DNA from 2 places in the Chitinophaga sp. 30R24 genome. Region 2 is predicted to be linked to the other one. Evidence: riboswitches for the same ligand, from Rfam matches in the RefSeq annotation. Region 2 holds a riboswitch; the other holds the start of a gene.
The links. Region 2 has a riboswitch for thiamine pyrophosphate ahead of thiS (sulfur carrier protein ThiS). Riboswitches for the same ligand answer to the same signal wherever they lie in the genome.
Positions count from the first base shown of each region.

Region 1: linked by a shared signal. The riboswitch ahead of ACDQ55_RS13155 (TonB-dependent receptor) and the one ahead of thiS (sulfur carrier protein ThiS) in region 2 are both predicted to bind thiamine pyrophosphate.

Region 1 covers NZ_JBJGXX010000004.1:274,289-277,646, forward strand. Annotated here, with positions in the region: gene ACDQ55_RS13155 (TonB-dependent receptor) at 1-1,417, opposite strand, end outside; TPP riboswitch at 1,429-1,523, opposite strand; gene ACDQ55_RS13160 (single-stranded DNA-binding protein) at 1,739-2,146, shown strand; tRNA gene ACDQ55_RS13165 (tRNA-Met) at 2,257-2,328, shown strand; gene era (GTPase Era) at 2,495-3,358, shown strand, end outside.
Region 2 covers NZ_JBJGXX010000001.1:781,122-784,479, reverse strand. Annotated here, with positions in the region: gene thiC (phosphomethylpyrimidine synthase ThiC) at 1-1,135, opposite strand, end outside; gene thiS (sulfur carrier protein ThiS) at 1,220-1,423, opposite strand; TPP riboswitch at 1,476-1,579, opposite strand; gene ACDQ55_RS03195 (lipocalin family protein) at 1,619-2,089, shown strand; gene ACDQ55_RS03190 (hypothetical protein) at 2,169-2,420, opposite strand; gene ACDQ55_RS03185 (sterol desaturase family protein) at 2,468-3,301, opposite strand.

The DNA of each region.
Region 1 (3,358 bases), on a different contig from region 2:
TTTTGGCGGCAGGGTAGAAGTAATATTGATCATCTTTGTTGATGCCTACCTGGGCCCAGATGATTTTGCCGTAATGGTCGCCCGTATAGCGGTTCCAGCCACCACCCAAGCTCCAGTTGAACTTTTCGCCGGTACGGTTCATGGAAAACACTGTGCCATAGAAGTAATTGTCGAGCCACAGCTGACGTACTAAATCGGTAGTATGCACTGTGTCGCCGTTGATTACCGGTGCTTCCAGGTTATAATCTGCGTAAGATTGACTGGCCTTATATTGTTCGTAGTAGCCGCGGCCGCGGGTAAGGTGCAATGCTACGTTAAAGTTGAGATGGGAGTTTATTTCCTGGTTGAGGAATAATTGATAGTGGTCCTGTTGGTAGTTATCTGTTTCATTATTGTAGGGGGCGCCTGGTTTTTCGGTACCGGCAGAATTGTAAGTACGGTCTGTTTTCAACAGGGCTTCCGGTACGCCATTCCAGGCTTGGTAAGTTTTTTCTTTTCCGGAGAAAACGTTGAGGCGGATAGCGGTTTTATCAGCGATATACGCTGCAGAAGTATAGAACGAGCGCAGGTCGGAAGAGGCGCGGTCTATATAGCCGTCAGACGAGATTTTAGAGAGGCGGGCATCGATCGTGAAGTGATCGTTGATAAGGCCGGAACCTGCTTTTACCGTATGCTTCCAGCTGTTGAAAGAACCGTAGCTGTTACTAATTTCGCCATATGCTTTTTCGTTGAATTCATTGGTGCTGAGGTTAAGGGTAGCGCCAAAAGCGGCCGCGCCGTTGGTAGAGGTGCCCACGCCTCTTTGCAGTTGTATGCTGCTAACAGACGATGCAAAGTCTGGCATGTTTACAAAGAAGGTACCTTGCGATTCGGCATCGTTTACGGGAATACCGTTAATTGTAACGTTGATGCGGGTAATGTCTGAGCCGCGTACGCGCATACCTGTATAGCCAATACCGGTACCTGCGTCGGAATTAGTAACAACGGCAGGTTGTTGATCCAGCAGTATGGGCAGATCCTGGCCAAGGTTTTCTTTTTTAATATCAGCAGCGGTAATAGTGGTATTTACGAAAGGAGCGTTTTTACCAGCACGCAAACTGCTGATCTCCACCGGCTTTACAAACAGGCTGGTGGCTTCCAGGGCGATGTCGGCATGCCCGGTATTTTTAGTATCGATGGTAGTGGTATAGGATTTAAAGCCGATAAAGCTGGCAGTTAAAGTATAGGTACCTTTTTTAGGCAGATGGATGCTGTAATGTCCTTTGCTGTCGGTAAGGGCGCCGGTTTGGTGGATAGAGATGGTAACGCCTTCCAGTGGCTGTCCGTTGGCTTTACTGGTAACAGTACCAGTAATCAGGGATTGTGCATGTAGAGTGCCTGCTATAGATAGCAGCACCAATAACATTAGCTGTTTCATGTAAATATGTCCGTTTTCTGTTAAAGCATTTCCTAACCAGCATTACCTGGTCTAGGTTCATTGGGTGTGATCTCAGCCTGAAAGTAAGGCACCCCATGTATTTTGTATTGCCCGCCAGGGGCGTATATACAAGGCAGTAAAGCAATAGTAGGTTGATAAACAGGTAAACATACTGCTTACTTTATGCGGATGGCAAAGGTATAGCTGTATTCATTAAAAAACAGTATTTATTTTTCGGTAGGAAGAAATTTGCGTAATTTCCATAGATACTTCTCTCAGTCAGCAGGTATAAATTTTTAATCATTTAAATCTTTATTGCTGATGATCAAGCTTCAGTTAATCGGCCATTTGGGCCGGGACGTAGTGAAAAAAGAAGTCAACGGATCGGTAGTTTTCAATTTCCCCGTAGCCGTTAATGAGCGTTTTAAAAATGCGCAGGGCATACTGGCAGAAAGGACCACCTGGGTAGATTGTTCCCTGTGGGACCGGGAAAATGTAGCTCCTTATTTAACACAAGGGGTGATGGTATTTGTAGAAGGCGCTCCCCGCGTGGAGGCCTATGTAAGTAACAGCACCGGCGCTTTATCCGGCGCATTGAGGTTAAGGGTGTTTTCTTTGCAGCTGCTCAGCCGGCGGGAAGAAGAAAAGAGAAAGGCTACTGTAACTGATGTGCCTGTTCCGGAAGCCGAACCTGTGCAGGAACAGCCCGCTGACGATCTTCCATTTTGATAAATTATGTTATGCATTCCAATGTGAAAGCCAGCCTTTTATGGTTGGCTTTCAACTTTATTAAAATATATTTGGTGCGAATTGAAATAAGTGTATCTTTGCACCCTCATTGCGAGGTAGAGCAGAGGTAGCTCGTCGGGCTCATAACCCGAAGGTCAGTGGTTCGAATCCGCTCCTCGCTACAAGCAGCGCTAAGCTAAAAGATAAAGAGCCGAAGAAATTCGGCTTTTTTTATTTGGGGTAAGCCAGTGTTATACTATAACAAGCAGTGGGTTTCAGCTGTTGTTATAACTGGGTAGGCTGGTTATTGATCATTTGTGAAGTGAATGTATTTTTATAATTATTATCATGCATAAGGCAGGTTTTGTAAATATTTTTGGTAAGCCCAATGCAGGGAAGAGTACCTTATTGAACGCTATTATTGGCGAAAAGCTGGCTATTATCTCCCCTAAAGTGCAAACCACGCGGCATCGTATTACCGGGGTATTAACAGACCCTGCATATCAGATCGTGTTTTCTGATACACCGGGTATTATAGATCCGAAGTATAAATTGCATGAGAAAATGATGGGCGCTGTGAAATCTGCGCTCGAAGATGCGGATGTGGCACTGTTGATCATGGATGTGAAAGACTCTCTGGAAGAAAACCTGGAGCTGTTCGATTCCCTGAAACTGAAGGTGCCGGTAATCCTGGTGCTCAATAAAATGGACAATATCGCCAAAGAGGAGATGACCATTTTATTGGAACGCGCTAAAGCATGGGGAAAAGCAAAAGCGGTGGTACCTATTTCCGCCAGGCAGCAAAAGGGCATTAAGGAACTCCTCACAGAGATTGTAGCACTGCTGCCCGAAGCCAATCCTTTTTATCCGGAAGATACACTAACGGATAAGTCTACACGCTTTTTTGTAGCGGAAATGATCCGCGAAAAAATATTCGAATTATTTGAAGAGGAGATCCCTTATCATACCACCGTAATAGTTACCCAATTCCAGGAAAAGGATACGCTCACCAAAATTACTGCCGAGATCATCGTTACCCGCGATACACAGAAAGGCATTATCCTGGGTGAGAGAGGAAAATCGATCCGCGAGTTGGGCACCAGGGCACGCCAAGAGATAGAGAAATTTATTGAGCGGAAAGTGTTCTTGGAACTGTTTGTGAAAGTAAGGGGCAAGTGGCGGGATAATGACCTGTTCCTGAAGGAATATGGA
Region 2 (3,358 bases):
CTCCGAGTGAAAAGGATACATCGTAGGCTTTCATGATTTCACAGATCTCTTCAAAATGTGTGTACAGGAAATTTTCCTGGTGATGCGCCAGGCACCATTTAGCCATGATGGAGCCGCCACGGGATACAATTCCTGTAGTGCGTTTGGCCGTGAGCGGTATATATCTTAACAGTACGCCGGCATGAATGGTAAAGTAATCCACGCCTTGTTCGGCTTGTTCTATGAGCGTGTCTCTGAATATTTCCCAGGTAAGGGCTTCTGCTTTTCCATTCACTTTTTCGAGTGCCTGGTAAATAGGTACAGTGCCAATAGGTACGGGAGAATTGCGCAGTATCCATTCCCGGGTTTCGTGGATATTTTTACCGGTGCTGAGGTCCATGATCGTATCTGCGCCCCAGCGGCAAGACCATACGGCCTTTTCTACTTCTTCTTCAATGCTGGAAGTAACGGCAGAGTTGCCGATATTGGCATTGATTTTCACGAGGAAGTTCCGGCCTATGATCATGGGTTCGCTTTCCGGATGATTGATATTGGCGGGGATAATGGCCCTGCCGGCAGCTACTTCCTGACGTACAAATTCTGGTGTAATGAAATTTACTGGTGTGTGTGCGTTGAAGCTATAACCTTTATGTTGTTGCCATAAGGCGTTGTTTTCCTGAAAGAGTTGTTCGGCGCATTGGTTTTCGCGGATAGCGATATATTCCATTTCCGGCGTAATAATTCCTTGCTGGGCGTAATAAAGCTGGGTAACGTTTTGTCTGGCTTTTGCCCGCAGTGGTTTGTTGGTATGGCTCATCAGGGGCATTTTGCCGCCTTCTTTCATGAGGTCTCTTACAAAAGGGCTGGAGTATTGTGGCAGTTGTTCCACGTTATTCCTGTCGCTGATCCATTCCTGCCGCAGGCGGGGTATACCGGTAGTAACGTCGATAGGAATGGCGGGATCTGAGAAGGGGCCGCTGGTATCGTAAACTACTACTGGCGGATTAGGAACGGAAGCGCCATTTTTGCCATGTAAGCGGGTATCCGTGAGTGATATTTTGCGCATGGCTACTTTAATAGGATGGATGCTCCCGTTTACATAAATTTTTTCTGACGCAGGAAATGGTGTGCGGCTAATGGCCGAGGGTTGTTGCATGACATGTTTTTTTAGAGACAAGAATAGCTTTTCCGTAATATTTACTACGGAACAGGGTATACGAAAAATAAAAAAGGCAACAGTTTAGCCGCCTTGTGTAGCGCGGATAATAGTGATATTATCAGCAGTGGATAGTGATTGCTTTTCCCAGGCGCTTTTAGGTATCACCTGATTGTTAACAGCTACGGCGATGCCTTTCTGGGCAGGGAGCTGAATAAACTGTAAGAGTGCAGCGATGGTTGTTCCTGGCTGCACCGCATAAAGTTTATTGTTTACATGGATTTCCATGGAAATTGGAATTTAAGTGAAACAATAAACTTTAAGGATGTGGAAAGATGAGAAAGGTTCAGTTACTTTTCCCTACGGCAGTATGAACTGCTTCAGGTACTGAGGGTATCATCTCAGTTTATCCGTTATATTGGATAAACACCCCTAAAGTGAGGTAAAAGTAAAGAAATAATCAGTAATTCGTAATTTTAAATCATGGTAAGAATTACTTTGATAGGTTTTTTGCTGCTGGCGATGGCATGTAATACCTCCAGGAAGGAAGAGGCAAAGGAAGCCTTGCAAGACGATAGTACTTTGGTTAATATCGCAGACAGCAGCAATGCCGGTATTACTGATAGCATTGTTGCTGTTGCGGATACATTGCATATAGATGCAGCCAAGCTCATAGGAAAATGGATGCAGCCTGTGGCTGGCCTGGATAAGGAAATGCAGGGCTTTCAACTAAAAAAGAATGGAATAGCCAGGTCCATTAATATGTATACGTTAGTATATGAAAAATGGGCGCTAACGCACGATACCTTGTTATTGTGGAATCACTCTGAAGGTGTTAAAGACACCTCTACCATCGTGGATACTACTATTATTAAAGCACTTAGTGATACTTCTCTGATATTGTTTCCTATAAAAGCAGCTGAAGGTTACGTGGAAAGATACCGGAAACAATAAAGTCACTATTTAGCAATAGAGAAGGGCGTTCCTTCGTAATTGCTAAATGCCTGCAGTTGGCCAATGGCTGGGTGGATACTCAGCTATAAATTCCCCAAAGTCCTACCAAACAGGCTACAACGGCCATGAATATACCGGCGGCAGCTAGTTGCATGTCATCAATATTTTTTCTTCCGATAAAGAGGGATACGATACCTATTACGATAGATATTGTGCCAGCAGCGATTGCATTTACTGGTATTTTCGTGATGAAGGCAAAGGCGGCTGACAGTACACCAATAATGAGCGCTGAGATACAGGTTGTTTTTGTTAAAGTGGTTGAGTGTTGCATATGTATTCGTGTTTTGAACGGGTGAAGGAATTATTGTTTATTTAAAGCTACTGTTGCTGACTGTTAACGTTTTCTCTGATCCCGCTGGCTTGTTCCCAGGGAACCTTTAGTAATACGCCTATTTCCCGGTACCGGTTGTCCTGGTATTCATCCAGTCCGTAGTGGATGGCCAATGTATCCGGCACTTTCACGAATGTGCGGAAGAGCCGGTCCCACAGGGAGAAAATATTAGCGTAATTGGCGTCTGTTTCTGGTTGATAATGGCTATGATGCACTTTGTGCATATCTGGTGATACAATGATCCAACTGAGCGTGTTATCAAGCCATTTGGGGAGATGTATATTAGCGTGATTAAACTGCGACATGAAGGCAGACAGACTTTGGTAGAACATAACCATCCAGAAGGGCACTCCCATGGTGAGAATAGCAACAACGAGGGCAATTACCCGGAACAGGCTTTCTACGGGGTGATGCCGCAAGGCGGTAGTTGCATCAATCTGCGTGTCTATGTGATGTATTTTATGAAATTGCCACATCCAGCCTACCTGGTGTTGTACCCAGTGTATGAGCCAGGTGCCGATTAAATCCAGCATTAGCAAGGCCAGTACTGTATGCAGCCAAAGAGGGAGGCGTACCAGGTAGAGCAATCCAAAATGGTTACCAGTGGTAAACCTGGATGCCCGTATGATCAGGAAGGCCAGTCCTGTATTAACGATAGTAGTAGTGAGGGTGAAAAACAGGTTGGCGCCGGCATGCCGGTAGCGATTACCATGAAACTGGAAGCGGGGGATTATCCCTTCTATCATCCATAACAATAACAGCCCGCCCACGAGAATGGCTGTGCGGTACACTGGTGGAATATGTTCGAAAAAGCTTACCATATGATGGTAAAGTATATATAGACTGTAAAAACACTGCGCTATAAGGTTCTTCTGTCC